Regions from separate parts of the Microbacterium foliorum genome, predicted to be linked through region 3. Evidence: predicted binding sites of a transcription regulator. Region 3 holds the regulator's gene; each other region holds the start of a gene.
What was found. The regulator HrcA, encoded in region 3, represses chaperone genes, less so after heat shock. The targets are predictions, from matches to a motif close to TTNGCACTCGNNNNNNNCGAGTGCNAA.
Positions count from the first base shown of each region.

Region 1: a site for HrcA is predicted at 1,625-1,651, ahead of groL (chaperonin GroEL). Genes of this name have one in related genera too.
Region 2: a site for HrcA is predicted at 2,382-2,408, ahead of groES (co-chaperone GroES). Genes of this name have one in related genera too.

Region 1 covers NZ_CP031425.1:2,609,960-2,615,618, forward strand. Annotated here, with positions in the region: gene groL (chaperonin GroEL) at 1-1,587, opposite strand, end outside; gene DXT68_RS12330 (LytR C-terminal domain-containing protein) at 1,711-2,277, opposite strand; gene DXT68_RS12335 (DUF3263 domain-containing protein) at 2,346-2,603, opposite strand; gene DXT68_RS12340 (DUF2332 domain-containing protein) at 2,613-3,605, opposite strand; gene msrB (peptide-methionine (R)-S-oxide reductase MsrB) at 3,674-4,078, shown strand; gene DXT68_RS12350 (nitroreductase family protein) at 4,075-4,659, shown strand; gene DXT68_RS12355 (DMT family transporter) at 4,661-5,602, opposite strand.
Region 2 covers NZ_CP031425.1:951,080-956,738, reverse strand. Annotated here, with positions in the region: gene DXT68_RS04385 (ABC transporter substrate-binding protein) at 1-757, opposite strand, end outside; gene rarD (EamA family transporter RarD) at 903-1,838, opposite strand; gene groES (co-chaperone GroES) at 1,999-2,295, opposite strand; gene DXT68_RS04370 (class I SAM-dependent methyltransferase) at 2,443-3,651, shown strand; gene DXT68_RS04365 (hypothetical protein) at 3,663-4,799, opposite strand; gene DXT68_RS04360 (hypothetical protein) at 4,783-5,659, opposite strand, start outside.
Region 3 covers NZ_CP031425.1:2,074,189-2,079,847, forward strand. Annotated here, with positions in the region: gene DXT68_RS09740 (glycine--tRNA ligase) at 1-1,128, shown strand, start outside; gene DXT68_RS09745 (16S rRNA (uracil(1498)-N(3))-methyltransferase) at 1,233-1,961, opposite strand; gene dnaJ (molecular chaperone DnaJ) at 1,976-3,091, opposite strand; gene hrcA (heat-inducible transcriptional repressor HrcA) at 3,131-4,162, opposite strand; gene DXT68_RS09760 (carboxylesterase/lipase family protein) at 4,254-5,659, shown strand, end outside.

The DNA of each region.
Region 1 (5,659 bases), 540 kb from region 3:
GGGAGCGGGGGACTTCTCGGGCTTGTCGGCCACGACGACCTCGGTGGTGAGGAAGAGGGCCGCGATCGATGCCGCGTTCTGCAGCGCCGAACGGGTCACCTTGGCGGGGTCGATGATGCCGGCTGCGAACAGGTCGACGTACTCACCGGTCGCGGCGTTCAGGCCGAAGCCCGCCTCGAGCTCGGAGACCTTGTTCGCGACGACACCGGGCTCGAGGCCCGCGTTCATCGCGATCTGCTTCAGCGGAGCCTCGATCGCGACGCGAACGATGTTCGCACCGGTCGCCTCGTCGCCCGAGAGCGACAGACCTGCGAGCGCCTTGGTGCCCGACTGGATCAGCGCGACGCCACCACCGGGGACGATGCCCTCTTCGACGGCTGCCTTCGCGTTGCGGACCGCGTCTTCGATGCGGTGCTTGCGCTCCTTGAGCTCGACCTCGGTCGCGGCTCCGGCCTTGATGACGGCGACGCCACCGGCGAGCTTCGCGAGGCGCTCCTGCAGCTTCTCACGGTCGTAGTCGCTGTCGGTGTTGTCGATCTCGCGACGGATCTGCGTGACGCGACCCTCGATCTGGTCTGCCTCTCCGGCACCCTCGACGATGGTGGTCTCGTCCTTGGTGACGATGACCTTGCGCGCACGACCCAGCAGATCGAGCGTGGCGTTCTCGAGCTTGAGGCCGACCTCTTCGGTGATGACCTGCGCACCGGTGAGGATCGCGATGTCCTGCAGCTGCGCCTTGCGACGGTCGCCGAAGCCGGGAGCCTTGACGGCGACCGACTTGAAGATGCCCTTGAGCTTGTTCAGGACGAGGGTGGCCAGAGCCTCTCCCTCGACGTCCTCGGCGATGATGACGAGCTCCTTGCCGTCCTGGATCACCTTGTCGACGATGGGCAGAAGGTCCTTGATGTTCGAGATCTTCTGGTTCGCGATGAGGATGTAGGCGTCTTCGAAGACAGCCTCCTGGCGCTCCGGGTCCGTCACGAAGTACGGGTTCAGGTAGCCCTTGTCGAAGCGCATGCCCTCGGTGAGCTCGAGCTCGGTGCCGAAGGTCTGCGACTCCTCGACGGTGACGACACCCTCCTTGCCGACCTTGTCGATCGCCTCGGCGATGAGCTCGCCGATGGCGGGGTCAGCGGCGGAGATCGACGCGGTGGCGGCGATCTGCTCCTTGGAGTCGATCTCCTTCGCGCTGGCGAGGAGCTCCTCGGTGATCGCGGCGACGGCCTTCTCGATTCCGCGCTTGAGCGAGATCGGGTCGGCGCCGGCGGCGACGTTGCGCAGGCCCTCGCGGACGAGCGCCTGGGCGAGGACGGTCGCGGTGGTGGTTCCGTCACCCGCGACGTCGTCGGTCTTCTTGGCGACCTCCTTGACGAGCTCCGCACCGATCTTCTCGTACGGGTCGTCGAGCTCGATCTCCTTGGCGATGGAGACGCCGTCGTTGGTGATCGTGGGGGCGCCCCACTTCTTCTCGAGGACGACGTTGCGACCGCGCGGGCCGAGGGTCACCTTGACCGCGTCGGCGAGGATGTTGAGGCCGCGCTCGAGGCCGCGGCGGGCCTCCTCATCGAAAGCAATGATCTTTGCCATGAGTTTTTTCGTCCCTCCTGGACGTAGACGTTGGGTTTTAGCACTCAGAGTGAGAGAGTGCTAACGCCATTCTGGCACTCGACCCCATCGAGTGCAAGCCGCGTGGAGAGACGGAACCGAGGTCTACGGAGCGGGCGTCGCGGGCGCCGCCGAGGAACGGTCCACCCCGATGACGACCGTGAGCTGGGATCCGCCCGTGTCGTTGAGATCCGCATAGAAGTCGCTCTGCTCGACGGCCGCTCCGCCGATGAGGTTCGCGAGCCCGATGGCGGCGAGTTCGTCGCCGTCGGCGACGTAGTAGACGGTGGTCGTCGCGAAGTCCTGGCTCGCACTGTCGGTCGCGAACACGATGTCGGCCGACCAGCCGTTGGTGATCAGCAGCTCGCGCATCTGATCGTCGAGGCCGTCGTCGGGCGAGGCGTTGAGGATCATGACGGAGTAGGCGACATCGACCACGCCGGTCTCGGCGGGCGTGGGGGTGGACGTCGGCACGGCCTCGGGGAAGAGGTCGATGCGCCCCATCACCACGAGCGATCCGAAGATACCGCCGATGATGAGAACGAGAGCAGCCACGAAGGACCACAGCAGGACGACCCAGCCGTTCATCCCCGGGGCTTCGGCGCGATGCGCTCCGACGCGTCCGGACGAGCGGGGGACGTCGTCGAATCGATCTCGCGAGGGCTTTGACACCCCTCGATGCTAACGGCACTCGCGCGCGACGCCGCATCGTGGCGCCGCGACACGGAGATCCGCAGCGGTCAGCCGACGAACCCGGGCGCCCTGGTCGCGCGTCGGAAGGAGCGCGAGTCGCGAATCCTCCGCAGACGACGCACGAGCATCGGATCGTACTCCAGGGCCGCTTCCGAGTCGATCAGCCGACCGAGGAGCTGGTAGTACCGTGCCGCGCTCATGCCCAGCTGGGTGCGGATCGTCTCCTCTTTCGCGCCGCCGTGACGCGGCCACGCGGTCTCCAGCGCGAGGATCGCGCGATCCCGCTCACTCAGCTCTCCCAGCATGGGACCAGATTAGGTCGCTGCGGCGCTCCCGCCGGCACGCCACTCCCACCATCGCCCGAGCGGATCGGCCGAGGCGCGGACCCGACCGTCGAGCGCGACGACGAATCCGGGCCAGTCCGCCGCGTCCACGGCGGGCTCCCACACGTCGAGCAGACCGGGCGGGTCGATCGTGATCCAGCGCGCCTCCAGAGCGCGGATGCGCGCGACCAGGGCCGTCCGCGCCTCGCGCGGGATGTGCACCAGAACGCCGGGGGTGGTGACGACCAGGGTGGCGTCGCGCGGTGCGTCCGCGGCGAGCGCGTCTATGCGCGCGGCCGCATCGCCCGCGACGAGGAGCGGCGGATCGGCGGCCGCGATGTCCAGCGCGGCGTCCACCCGCTCGGCCCTGCCCTGCTCCCCCGGCCACACGAGCCCCTGCAGCCAGCGGCGATCGAGGTCCTCTCGGGCGTCGAGAGGGGCGAGGTCGATGCCGGCACGCCAGACGATGTCGGGCATCGCCAGCGCAGGGAGCACGCCGTCGACGGTGCTCTGCAGCACGACCGTCGACGGGCCGTCCTCGGGATCCAGCGCAGCGCGCAGGCCTCCCTGCGAGTCGACCACGCGGTACGAATAGCGGTCGGGGTACAGGCAGAGCCCGGCCGATGCGCCCACCTCGAGGAGGGCGATCGGCCCCTCGACCTCGGTGAGCACCGGGAGCAGCGGCGCGAGACGCAGTGGTTCGTTGGTCTGCAGCCGACGTGCCGTGCACTCGGCGACGACGGCGTCGGCGTGCGCGATCACGAAGTCGCGCCACGCCTCGGCGCCCACCAGGCCGCTGCCGAGCATCCTGGTCACCGCGAACACCAGCGGCGGCTGCCGGCGGTTCTCCGGGATGCGCGCGAGGATCGCCGCGAGCCCGGCATCCGCCGCGACGCCTCGTGCCCATTCGCCGTACAGCTCACTGCGTCCCGGCGCCTCCTGCTCGGCGAAGCGCGCGTAGCGCAGCTGCACGGCATCCGTCATGTTCCCATTCTCGCGTGGAGCCAGGGGGTGCGGAACACGAGAGAATGGAGCAGACCCCAGGAGGACCGATGTCGTACAGCGTGGACAAGACAGAAGAAGAGTGGCGCACCGAGCTCGGCGAGGAGCAGTATGCCGTGCTGCGCCAGGCCGCGACCGAGCGGGCATGGACCGGCGAGCTGCTCGATGAGGGCCGCGCCGGCCTCTACACGTGCGGCGCGTGCAACGCCGAGCTGTTCAAGAGCGGAACCAAGTTCGACTCCGGATGCGGATGGCCGAGCTTCTACGAGTCGATCCGCCCCGATGCGGTGGAGCTCATCGAGGACACCACTCTGGGCATGGTGCGCACGGAGGTGCGCTGTGCGAACTGCGGCTCGCACCTCGGGCATGTGTTCCCCGACGGCTTCGGCACCCCGACCGGCGACCGCTACTGCATGAACTCGATCGCCCTGAACTTCACTCCCGACGCCTCGTGAGCGCGCTCGACGCCGTCCGCGCCCGGCAGTCCTGGTCGAAGGTCACCGACCAGGCTCCGTCGCGCGACGAGCTGCTGCGGCTCGTCTCGGCCGCCGGTCGCGTCGCCGACCACTCCTCGCTGCGTCCATGGCGGCTCATCGAGCTGCGCGGCGCAGACCGCGAGACGCTCGGCGCGGCGATCTCGAAGGCCGAGGGCGACAGGTCGCCGTCGTCGAAGCCGCTCCGCGCACCGCTGCTGATCGCCGTGGTGGCCAGCTACCGCAAGAGCGAGAAGGTGCCGCGGTGGGAGCAGGAGGCCGTCGCTTCGGGTGTGGCGCACATGCTGAGTCTGCTGCTCGACGAGGCCGGGTACGGGGTGCTCTGGCGCACCGGCCACTACACGCGGTCCAAGGCGGTCGCGAAGGCCCACGGGGTGGGCAAGAACGAGGAGCTCCTCGGCTGGCTGTACGTGGGCGGCAAGCCCGAGGGCAAGAAGCCCGGCCGCCGCAAACCCGTCGATGCGCGTGCTCTCGTGACGCGCATGCCCAAGAGCACGAAGAAAGAGAAGAGCACGAAGAAAGAGAAGAGCGCCACGAAGTAGCTCAGCGCCGTCGTCGTCGCGGCAGCGCAGCCACGACCGATGCCACGGCGACGACGACCATGGCGACGAGCTGCCAGAGCGCGGGGCCCGCTGCCGCCGGCCAGACCAGGTCGATGACCACCGATGTCGTGAGCTGACCGAGCACCGACCCGAGCCCCATCAGCAGAACCCCCGTGTGCGCGACGATGAAGGCGCCCAGCAGGATGTACGCCGAACCGAGGAATCCTCCCAGGTACAGCCACGGCTCCGCGGGCGGTGGGGCCGGCATCCCGCGGAGTGCGACGCTGATCCCCGCGGCGACGAGCAGGGCGATCGTGCCCGCGATGAAGCTCATCAGCGTCGCGGCGACGGGCGACTGCGCCCGCTGCGCGAGTCGGCCGTTGGTCGCGGCCTGCCAGGCGATGCCCACTCCCGCGGCGAAGGGCAGCAGGAGCATCCACAGCGGCGCCGTGGCGAGCACGTCGCCGCTCAGCGAGATGCCGACGGCGGCGAGCGCGAGCAGTCCGCCGACCACGCGCCCCGGCGTGACGGCGACGACGCCCGCGGGGCCGAAGCCGATGCGATCCAGCACGAGGCCGTGCAGCGTCTGGCCCGCGACCACGCCGACCGTGAACAGGGAGACCCCGAGCACGCCGGCGGTGATCCCCTGGGTCGACACGGTCAACGCTCCGCACGCCCCGCCGAGGAGCATCCAGAACGGGATCGTGCGATCGCGGACACCGACGCGCAGACGTCCCACTCCCCGGCGTGCGCCGGGGATGCAGAGGATCACGACGATCAGGGCGGCGAGGCCGACGGCGAAGGAGATGAGCCCTGCCACGACGCCGTTCTCGACACGAAGCCCCAGCACGCCGTTGATCCGCGCCTGGACGGCCGTCATGATGCCGATCGCCACCGCTCCGCCGAGGGCGACGGGCGCAGGGAGTCGGCGGGTCGGAGTCACCCGTCGACCCTAGTAGAGGGCAGACGGGCGCAACGGATGCGCGACGCGGATGTCTGT
Region 2 (5,659 bases), 1.1 Mb from region 3:
TGAACTGGTCGAACGACACGATCGCGACCGCGTCGGGGTTCTGCGCCTTGATCGTCTCGACCTGTGCGTCGAACTGCGCGTCGCCGACGTTGAACGACGCCTCGGCGACGACCTCGCCGCCGGTGCCCTCGAACGTCTCCTTGATCGCCGCGTCGAGGCCGGTGCCGTACGCGTCGTTCTGGTAGATGATGCCGAGCGACTTGGCGCCGTCCTCGGCGATCAGGTTGCCGAGCACCTCACCCTGCAGCAGGTCGCTGGGGGCGGTGCGGAAGTAGAGTCCGTCGTCGTCCCACGCGGTGAAGTCGGGCGAGGTGTTCGAGGCGGAGATCTGCAGGATGCCTGCGCTGACGTTTCCGTCGAGGATCAGCTTGGAGACACCGGATGCCGCGGCACCCACGATGGCCGAGACGCCGGCACCCTGGAGCTTGGTGATCGAGGTCTCGTAGGCCTTGGTGTCGGTGTCGCCCTCGTCCTCGGCGGTGAGGTCGATGGTCACACCCGCCTTGGCGTCGTTGATCTCCTTGACCGCGAGGCCCACGCCGGACTCCATGGGCGGGCCCAGGAACGCCAGCGAGCCGGTCTGCGGAAGCAGCGAGCCCAGCTTGAGAGTCAGATCGGCGGCGGAAGTGCTGCCGCCGCCGTCGGACGAGTCATCCGAGGGGGTGCTGCTGCAGCCTGCGACGACGATCGCCGAGACGCTGAGCAGCGCGACTCCCGCGAGGAATCGGGCGCTGCGCGAGCGCGTGAATGAGGTCATGATGCTCCCTTGCGTGACTGGCCGTGGATTGTGACCACGGTCGGGTGGCTCTAACACTAGGACTGAAAGGCTTCGCATAGGGGTCGCCGATGTTTCGGTGCGTTAACGATCCGCCACCGGGTCACGCGCCGCATGATTCCGCCGTTCAGATCGGTTTCGAGCGCCCGTTCCGACGCCCGCGACGGGTGGCGATCACGAGGTCGACGAGGAAGACGGCGATCGCGACCCAGACGAAGACGAAACCCACCCAGCGCTCGATCGGCATGGGCTCGCCGAGCACCACGGCGCCGATGATGAACTGCATCACGGGCGTCACGAACTGGATCATCCCGATGACCGTCAGGTCGATCCGCCGGGTCCCCGCGGCGAACAGCAGCAGGGGCACCGCGGTGGCGACGCCGGCGAGAGCCAGCAGCACGGCGTGCCCCGCGCCGTTGGCCCCCATCGTGAGGCCGGAGCCGGTGGCGACGAGCACCAGCTGGACCACGGCGATGGGGATCAACCAGAACGACTCGAGGGTCAGCCCGCTGATCGCGTCGACGGCCGGGCCGATCTTCTTCTTGATGAGCCCGTAGACCCCGAAGGAGACGGTGAGTGAGAGTGCGATCCAGGGGAACGAACGGTACAGCACCACGATCACGATCACCGCGGCCGAGGCGATGCCGACGGCCACCCACTGCAGCCGGCGGATGCGCTCTTTGAGCACGAACACCCCGAGCAGCACCGTCATGATCGGGTTGATGAAGTAGCCGAGGCTGGTCTCGACCACGTTGTGGCTGAGCGTGCCGAACACGAAGACCTGCCAGTTGACGTAGATCAGCACGCCGGCCAGGGCCGTCCATCCCAGCAGCCGGGGCTGACGCACGATGGCACCGAAGGCCTGCCATCCTCGGGTCACCGTGAGCAGGATGACGCAGAACAGGAGCGACAGGAGCACCCGCCAGGCGACGACCTCCCACGGTCCTGTCGGTGCGAGCAGCAGGAAGTACAGGGGCAGCACGCCCCAGAGCAGATAGGCGCCGCCCGCGTAGGCGACACCGGCCGTCTGCGTGGCGCGGGTGGCGGTGCTCGTGGGGGTCACCGGACAACCCTAGTGCCGCGTCACCTCGGCCATCGGCGCGGCATCGTGCACGGCCGGAGAATGGCAGGAAAGCGCGCAGACCTGGCGGGCGCCGGACTCGTCACGCACACGGAAAGGGCCCGGATGCGAGATGCATCCGGGCCCTTTCGAAGACGTTGTCTCAGCGGACGACGACCGCGAGCACGTCGCGTGCCGACAGGACGAGGAACTCGTCTGCGCCGAACTTCACCTCGGTGCCGCCGTACTTGCTGTACAGGACACGGTCGCCCACGGCGACGTCGAGCGGAACGCGGTTGCCGTTGTCATCGATGCGGCCGGGGCCAACGGCCACGACCTCGCCCTCCTGGGGCTTCTCCTTGGCGGTGTCGGGGATGACCAGGCCACTCGCGGTGGTCTGCTCGGCCTCGACCTGCTTGATGACGATGCGGTCCTCGAGCGGCTTGATGGAAACCGACACGGTCTACCTCTTCTTTCTTGACGCTGACAGGAAGACTTTTTCGCACTCTCAACCCGAGAGTGCTAACACCCAGTGTAGGGCGTCGGCTGGCACTCATGCAATGCGAGTGCCAATCGCGCCGGCCTCGCCGCCGCCTAAGCTTGCCGGGTGGAGATGTCCGAGCTGCGTGCACTGCTGACCCCCGAGGGCCTGGAGCTGCTGGACGCTCTCGGCCCGATCGAACAGGGCGCCGATGTCGCCAGGGCCGTGTCGCGCCTGCGCGCGGCGGGCCACTCCCCCGACCTCGTGTCGGCCGTGGTGGGTCAGGCTGCGCTGCGCTCGCGCGGCCAGGCGAAGTTCGGCGACTTCGCCGCGCGGATGCTGTTCACGCGCGCGGGTCTCGAGCAGGCGACGCGCCTCGGCGTCGCCGCGCGGCATGCCCAGCGGATGCGCCGCGCCGGCGTCACCGCCGTCGCCGACCTGGGCTGCGGCATCGGCGGCGACTCCCTCGCTTTCGCCGGTGCCGGGCTCGACGTGTCGGCGGTCGATGCCGACGAGGTCACCGCGGCCATCGCCGCCTACAACCTCGCGCCCTTCGCCGACAGCGCCACGGTCGCGCACGGGACGGCGCAGGAGCACGCGCCGACGGAGACGGACGGCACGACGGCGATCTGGATGGACCCCGCCCGCCGCACCGCAGGACACGGCGAGACCCGCCGCGTCTCGTCCGACGACTACTCCCCACCGCTGGACTGGGCGTTCGAGCTCGCCTCCCGCGTCCCCTCCGGCATCAAGCTCGGCCCGGGGCACGACCGTGACGCCCTCCCCGCCGATGCCGAGGCCCAGTGGGTGAGCGCGGAGGGCAGCGTCGTCGAGCTCGTCCTGTGGACGGGGGCACTCGCACGCGAAGGGGTGCGCCGCGCAGCACTGGTCATCCGCGGCGAGCGCTCGCACGAGCTGACCGCCGGTGCCGACGCCGACGATGCGCCGGTGCGCGAGCTCGGGGCGTTCCTGCACGAACCCGACGGGGCGGTGATCCGCGCCCGTCTCATCGGCGACGTCGCGCGCTCCCTCGAGGCGGGGATGCTCGACGAGCGCATCGCGTACCTGACCTCGGACTCAGCGCTGACCAGCCCGTTCGTGCAGAGCTTCCGGGTGCGCGAGACGATGCCGGCCAACCCGAAGGCCATCAGCGCCGTCCTCAAGTCCCACCGGATCGGCACCCTCGAGATCAAGAAGCGCGGGATGGACATCGACCCCGCCGCCTTCCGCAAGAAGCTCGCGCTCAGAGGCGATGCCGCTGCCACCCTGATCCTCACCCGAGTGGGCGACCAGCGACGGGCGATCCTCGCCGACCGGGTTCCCGCGGCCGGATAGCCGGAGCGCGGTCAGCCGGCATCCGTGCCAGAGGCGGACGCCGGCGCGTCGTCGCTCACCACGAGGTACGGGGTGCCGCTGCGGGTGAACGAGAGGAGCACATCCGACGTGACGGTCCGGCCCGCCCCCTCGTCGAACGTCACCGTTCTGATGCCGATCCCGGCCTCGCGGGATTCGCCGGCGCGCACGCACTGGGTCGCGTCGAGGGCGTCGACGACCAGGCAGTCTTCGGTCACCGCGCCCGTGGTGCGCTGACCGAACCAGACGGGCTGCTCCTGGAAGTCGCCGACGATCGAATAGGTGTACTCGTCGAACCCCTCGTCCGCGAGCTGCTCCGCCCGATCCCGCTCCGCCCCCTCGAACTGCGACATCCAGTCGTTCCCGCTCGTGTCCCAGCGCTGCACGACCGCCACGAACTCACCCGTGGTCGCGCGCGCCGCCGTCGCAGAGAGCTGCTGCGCAGGCTCGTCGTCGTCGCCCGCCGGGGTGACGACGCTCACTCCGAATCCCCAGCCTCTCTCGAGATCCTCGGTGGGAGCGCACTGCGTCGACGACTCCGCCGCGACGTCGAGGGTGAGGCAGCTCAGCTCACCGTCATCCTTCGTGGCGAGCCAGACCAGCGCATCGTCGTCCTGGCCGATCGCCCTGAGGCTCCCCGGGTCGTACCCGCCGTCGTCCTGGAGCGCCGCCCGCCGCTCCTGCTGCGCCGCGGTGAGGGAGATCCCGTCGCCCTTCTCCGCGAACACCGCCCAGCCCACGCCGAGCCCGACCAGCAGAAGGGCGGCCGAGGCGGCGACGAGCGAGGTCCACCTCCTGCGGCTCCCCGCAGGCGGCACGGTGTCGGCCGGAGCGGCAGGCGTCGCGGTATCACCAGGAGTCGCGGCATCGTCAGGAATCGCGTCACCAGCAGGAGTCGCGGCACCAGCAGCAGGCACGGCATCACCGTCAAGGGTCGGATCGACGGCAGAAATCGCATCGTCGAGGGGCACAGGATCGCCGGCGTCGCCGGCGTCTCCTGCGGTCCGTACGACACGGGCCGATTCGAGGGCGGCCAGACGCGCGGCATCCGTGTCGGAGAGTCCACCGCCGCGCCCGTAGGCCCTGGCCTGCAGCGCTCGCAGTTCGGCAGCGTCACTCTCGTGCGGCATCGTCGCCCTCCCCGTCCCTCGTGACCGTGAGGTATCCCTGACCGTAGCCGAACCGGTACTCGTAGCGGGTGATCCCGTCGCCGTCGTCGACGACGAGTCCGAGCGACCTGTCGGTCTCGGCCAGCATCAGACTGTCGTCGCACACCATCGGCGGCGAGGGACTCGAGCCGTCGATGACCAGACAGTAGCGCTGCGTCGCCTTGTCGACGCCGACCCAGATCGGCGTCTCGCCGTCGTAGCCGACGACCATGATCGAGCGCCGGTCGAGGCCGACATCCTCTGCGAGGGAGACCGCGACAGCCGCCTCCTCGGGAGTCGCGAACTGGGCCGACGACTGCGGCATCGACATGTAGCTGCTGGTGACGATCGCAGGTGCGCCGTCATCGGTCAGGTACATGTACGCGTCGACATCCAAGGTCTGCGAGTCGTCGACCACCGTCACGAGGCTGGCGCTCACCCCCTGCGCCAGCGCCTGCTCACGAGTCGTGCAGGCGGGGGCCGTCGACTCGGCATCCCCCAGCACCACGCACACCTGCGTGCCGTCATCCTTCGTGGCGTACCAGACCACCACGCCCCGCTCCTCGCGCAGCGCGCGCACCGAGCCGGGGTCGTACCGCCCCGAGGCCACGATCGCGTTCTGCCATTCCTGCTGCGTCGACGTCAGCGACATCGACGAGATGCCCCGATCGGCGAACAGCAGCCATCCCGCCCCCAGGCCGAGCACCACGCATACCGACGCCAGCAGCAGAGCGCTGCGCCCGCGCGTCCGAGGCGAAGACGGTGCGGATCCCTCCGCGCCGTCGTCCTGCGAGCGCGGCGCGGGCGCAGGGGCGGACTCTGGCGCCGGATCGACCGAGACG
Region 3 (5,659 bases):
CGCGGCGGCAACGAGAACGTCCTGCGTGCCCGGTTCGAGGATGCGAAGTTCTTCTGGCGCGCCGACCTCGAGAAGACCCCCGAGCAGTTCCGGTTGATGCTCGACAAGCTCCTCGTCGAGGACCGACTGGGATCCTTCCTCGACCGCTCGCGCCGCATCGAGGCGCTCGCCTCGGAGTTCGCCGAGATCGCCGACCTCGACGCGCAGACCGCCACGGTCGTCCGCTCGGCGGGTGCCGTCGCGAAGTTCGACCTCGCCTCGCAGCTCGTCATCGAGTTCTCCGGCCTCGCCGGCACCATGGCGAAGGAGTACGCCGCGCGCGCGGGCTACGACGAGGCCACCAGCACCGCCATCGAGGAGATGGAGCGACCGCGCTTCTCGGGCGCCGCTCTTCCCGAGACCGTGCCCGGTGCCGTGCTCTCGCTCGCCGATCGCTTCGACCTGCTCACCGGTCTGACGACCGTCGGCATCAGCTCGACAGGCAGCTCCGATCCGTTCGGCATCCGCCGGATCGCCGGCGGCATCATCGCCGTGCTGCGCAGCCGGCCCGAGCTGGGCATCTCGATCACCGAAGGCATCTCGCACGCGGCCTCCGGTCTCGCCGTGCAGGGGCTCGAGGTATCGGATGCCGTTCGCGCGGCCGTCCTCGACGTGCTGGGCAAGCGGTACTCGCAGCAGCTGACGTCAGAGGGGCACGAGATCGCCGTCGTGCGCGCCGCCCTGCCTCTCGTCGACAGCCCGAGTGCAGCGGATCATGCCATCGAGACGATCGAATCCTGGCTCGGCTCCGAGAACTTCACCGCGGAGTTCGAGGCCCTGCTGCGTGTCGTGAACATCACGCCGGCCGACGTCGCCGGGGAGATCGCCGAGGGCGGCTCCGCCGAAGACGCGGCGTTCGCCGCGGCGGTTCGTCGTTTCGACGACGCCCTGTCGGGTTCCGCAGGCATCGACGCTTTCCTGACCGCTCTGAGGGACCTCGCACCGCACATCGACCGCTTCTTCGGCGAGGTGCGGGTGCTCGACGACGATCCTCAGGTTCGTCGTGCGCGTCTAGGACTGCTCGGCGTCATCGCCGGTCACGCCAGGACGCAGGCGGACTGGGCAGAGCTCAAGCCGCTCGTCCCCTGACCCACCGCGTAGACGGGCACACGAACGAGGGTGCGCATCCATCGGATGCGCACCCTCTCGCGTTCACATTCTTCTGTTCACACTCTCGTCCGGCTATGACCGCGTCACCAGCGGCCGAGTGCGACCGAGAGCACCGCGATCGCGGCCGGACCGGCGGTCGAGGTGCGCAGAACCGTCCGCCCCAGCAGCATCCGCTCCGCTCCGGCATCGGAGAGTCGAGCGAGCTCGTCGTCGCCGATACCGCCTTCGGGACCGACCACCAGCACGAGATCACGGTCGTCGGGCTCGATGTCCGACAGGCGCGTCGGCGCACCGGGATCGAGCAGAAGCACCCGCTGCGTCGACGCGCGAACGGCGAGTTCGGCCGTCGTCACGGGAGCCGCGACCTCAGGAACCCATGAGCGGTGCGCCTGCTTCGCCGCCTCGCGGACGATGGTCGCCCACCGTTCGCGTCCCTTCACCGCCTTCGGTCCGTCCCACCGCGAGACGCTGCGAGCCGCCTGCCATGGAACGATCTCGTCGACGCCGAGTTCGCACGCCGCCTGCACGGCGAGCTCGTCGCGGTCGCCCTTCGCCAGCGCCTGCACCAGAACGATGCGGGGCCGCGGCGCGGGCTCTTCGGAGCGGGCGGACACCCGCACGTCGACAGCCGACGGCGACACCTGTTCTGCCACGCCGGTCAGCCAGACTCCCGCGCCGTCACCGATCGTCGCGGCCTCGCCGACGCGGAGCCGGCGGACGACCGCGGCGTGCTTGGCCTCGCCTCCCGTCAGCGTCACGACGTCGCCGACGGCCGCATCCGACGCGGAGGCGAGCAGGAAGTGCAGTGCCATCGGTGCCCTCCCGATCAGTGCGAACGGAAGCGGTCGCGGAGCTTCGAGAACAGGCCCTGCTGGAACTGCGCCAGCTGGGGCCCGGGAGCCTTCGTCTTCTTGGCGAAGTCCTCGATCAGCGCGCGCTGCGCCGAATCGAGCTTCGTGGGCGTGACCACCTGAACGCCCACCCGCAGGTCACCGCGCTGCGTGCCGCGCAGGGGCGTGATGCCACGCCCCTTGATCGTCAGCACGTCGCCGGACTGCACGCCGGATCGGATCTCGAGTTCGACCTCTCCGTCGAGTCCCTGGATCGTCGTCTCGGTGCCGAGCACGGCATCGGGCATCGACACCTCGAGGGTCGCGAGCAGGTCATCGCCGTCGCGGCTGAAGGACGGGTGCGGGTTGACCGTGACCTCGACGTACAGGTCGCCGTGCGGGCCGCCCGCCTTGCCGACCTCTCCGGAGCCGGGCAGCTGCAGACGCAGTCCGGTCTCCACACCTGCGGGGATGTCCAGCGAGACGGTGCGGCGGGAGCGCACACGTCCCTGTCCGCCGCACGTGCCGCAGGGGTACGGGATGGTCGTGCCGTAGCCCTCGCAGGTACCGCAGGGCTGGGAGGTGACGACGTTGCCGAGCAGGCTGCGCACCTGTCGCTGCACGTGGCCGGATCCGCCGCAGATGTCGCAGGTGACAGGCGAGGTGCCCTCCTGGCAGCACGATCCGTTGCAGGTCTCGCACAGCACGGCCGTGTCGACCTCGATGTCGCGGTGGGCGCCGAAGACCACATCGCCCAGGTCGAGGGTGACGCGCACCAGCGCATCCTGTCCGCGCTCGCGTCGTGACCGGGGACGCGCTGCGCGCCCTCCGCCCTGACCGGCACCGAAGAACGTCTCGAAGATGTCGCCGAAACCGCCGAAGCCGCCGAAGTTCCCCGCCGCCCCGTCGCCGCCGCCCATGTCATAACGACGTCGGGAGTCGTCGTCGCTCAGCACGTCGTAGGCATGCGTGACGAGCTTGAACTTCTCGGCCGCATCGTCACCGGGGTTCACGTCGGGGTGAAGCTGACGGGCGAGGCGTCGGTATGCCTTCTTGATCTCGTCGGTGGAGGCGTCGCGGGAGACGCCCAATACCTCATAGTGGTCTGCCACGTTGGCCCTTCCAGGTGTGTCGTTCTGTGAGCGCCCGCGTCAGCGGGACGCCTCGTCTTCGTCGAGCATCCGCGACAGATAGCGGGCCACGGCCCGCGCTGCCGCCAGATTGCTCGGATAGTCCATGCGCGTCGGGCCCATCACACCGACCCGCGCCATGCCGCTGGGCGCCGCGTAATTGCTCGCGACGATCGACGCCTCGCCGAGCCCGAACGAGGCGTTCTCGGTGCCGATGCTGGCCGCGAGACCGTGGGAATCGGCTTCCATCTCGCTCATCAGCCGCAGCAGGGTCACCTGCTCCTCGATGGCCTCGAGAAGCGGGTGGATGCTGCCGCGGAAGTCCTGCTCGCGCCGGGCCAGAGTGGCGGCCCCCGCCATGACCAGTCGTTCCTGCCGGAACTCGCCGAGCTCTTCGATGATGATGGCCGCGAGGGCGCGAAGAGCAAGGTCGTCGGAATGCTCGTCCGCGGCGAGCAGGGCCTGCAGCCGATCGGCGGCATCGCTCACCGCGCGCTGCGTGATCAGGGCCGACAGCCGCGCGCGCAGCAGCGCCATGTCGGTCTCGTCGACGTCGACCGGCAGCGGAGCCATGCGCTGCGACACTCCCCCGGCGTCGGTGACCAGCACGATGAGCAGACGATTGGGTGCCAGCGCCACGAGCTCGATGTGCGTCAGTCGTGCGCGAGCGAACGACGGGTACTGCGCGAGAGCGACCTGTCCGGTGAGCTGCGTGAGCACGCGGACGGTGCGCACCATGAGGTCGTCGAGATCGGCTGGAGCCGTGAGGAAGGACTCGATCGCCGTGCGCTGAGCGACGGTCAGCGGACGCAGCTGGGCGAGATGATCGACGAAGACGCGGTATCCCTTGTCGGTGGGCACACGCCCCGACGAGGTGTGCGGCGCGGTGATCAGCTCTTCATCTTCGAGCAGCGCCATGTCGTTGCGGATCGTCGCCGCCGACACTCCGAAAGAGTGGCGGTCGACGATCGAACGGCTGCCGACCGGTTCGTGCGTCTCGACGTAGTCCTGCACGATCGCCCGGAGAACCTGGAGGCCTCTTTCACTGACCATCGCAACTCCCTCCCTCTGGCACTCACTGACTTCGAGTGCCAATTCTACCCGCCGAGGCGGGCGCCGCGCTGATCGCCCTACGATGACGGGTATGAGTGTCGCGCCGCAGGTCACCGTGTCCGCCGGAATCGTGCGCGGCGAGGCTGTCGACGGGGTGCACCGATACCTCGGAATCCCGTACGCCGCCGCCCCGTTCGGGCCGAACCGCTTCAGGGCTCCTCGGTCGACTCCCGCGTGGCAGGGCGTCCGCGACGCCGTGAGTTTCGGACCGACCTCCCCTCAGCATCCGTACCCCGGCGCCATCGGCGATCTGCTCGGTTCGGTCGAGATCCCCGGAGACGAGATCCTCTCGGTCAACATCTGGGCTCCGGACGATGCGGACGGTGCACCGGTCGTGCTCTGGATCCATGGAGGCGCACTCGAGCGAGGCACCGCCGCACTCCCCCTGTACGACGGATCCGGGTTCGCTCGGGCGGGCATCGTGTTCGCCTCGATCAACTACCGCCTGGGATCCGAGGGCTTCTCGGTGCTCACGGGGGCTCCCCGCAACCTGGGACTCCAGGACGCCGCCGCGGGACTCGCCTGGGTGCACGAGGAGATCGCGTCGTTCGGCGGCGATCCCTCGCAGATCACCGTCATGGGCGAATCCGCCGGCGGCGCCATCGTCGCCGGTCTGCTCGCCGTCGCCTCGTCGCGAGAGCTGATCGCTCGGGCGATCATCGAGTCCGGACCACTCGAGGCGCAGACCCCGAAGAAGGCCGGGCGTGTCACGGCGCAGCTGGCGAAGCGGCTCGGTATCAGGGCCGACCGCGCGAGCTTCCTCGGAGCATCTCCCGCGAAGCTGCTCCATGCGCGACGGCAGCAGTCCTCCGGCTCCTCTCCTCTGGGTGGGGCGCCCGGATTCCAGTTCGCCGTGGACGCCGAGTCGCTGCCTCGCTCGCCCCACGAGGTGCTCGCCGACACGGACCTCCCGCTGCTCATCGGCAGCAACACCGATGAATACCGACTCTGGTTCCCTCCGGCTGCGCTGGCGGGAATCAGCGAGGCGAAGCTCCTGCTCGCACGACTCGCTCTGCGGATCCCGCGAAAAGCGGTCGCGGCCTATCGATCGGCCTTCCCCGGCGCCTCCACCGGCGAGATCTTCGGCCAGCTCGCCACCGACATCATGCTCCGTGCGCCGCTGACCCGACTGGCGCTTTCGCGTCACGCGCCCACGTTCGTCTACGAGTTCGCATGGCAGAGCCGAGTCCGCGACCTGCGTGCGGCACACGCCCTGGAGCTCGGCTTCGTGTTCGATCGCCTCGGCGACCCCGAGGCGCAGCGGCTCGCCGGACAGGATGCCCCGCAGAGACTCGCTGAAGAGATGCACAGAGCATGGATCTCGTTCATCAAGACCGGCGACCCCGGGTGGCCGGAGTTCGGCACGGAGAGGACCACTCGCCTGTTCGACACCGAGAGCTCCACCGTCACGCAGCGCCGGACGGACGCCCTCGACAT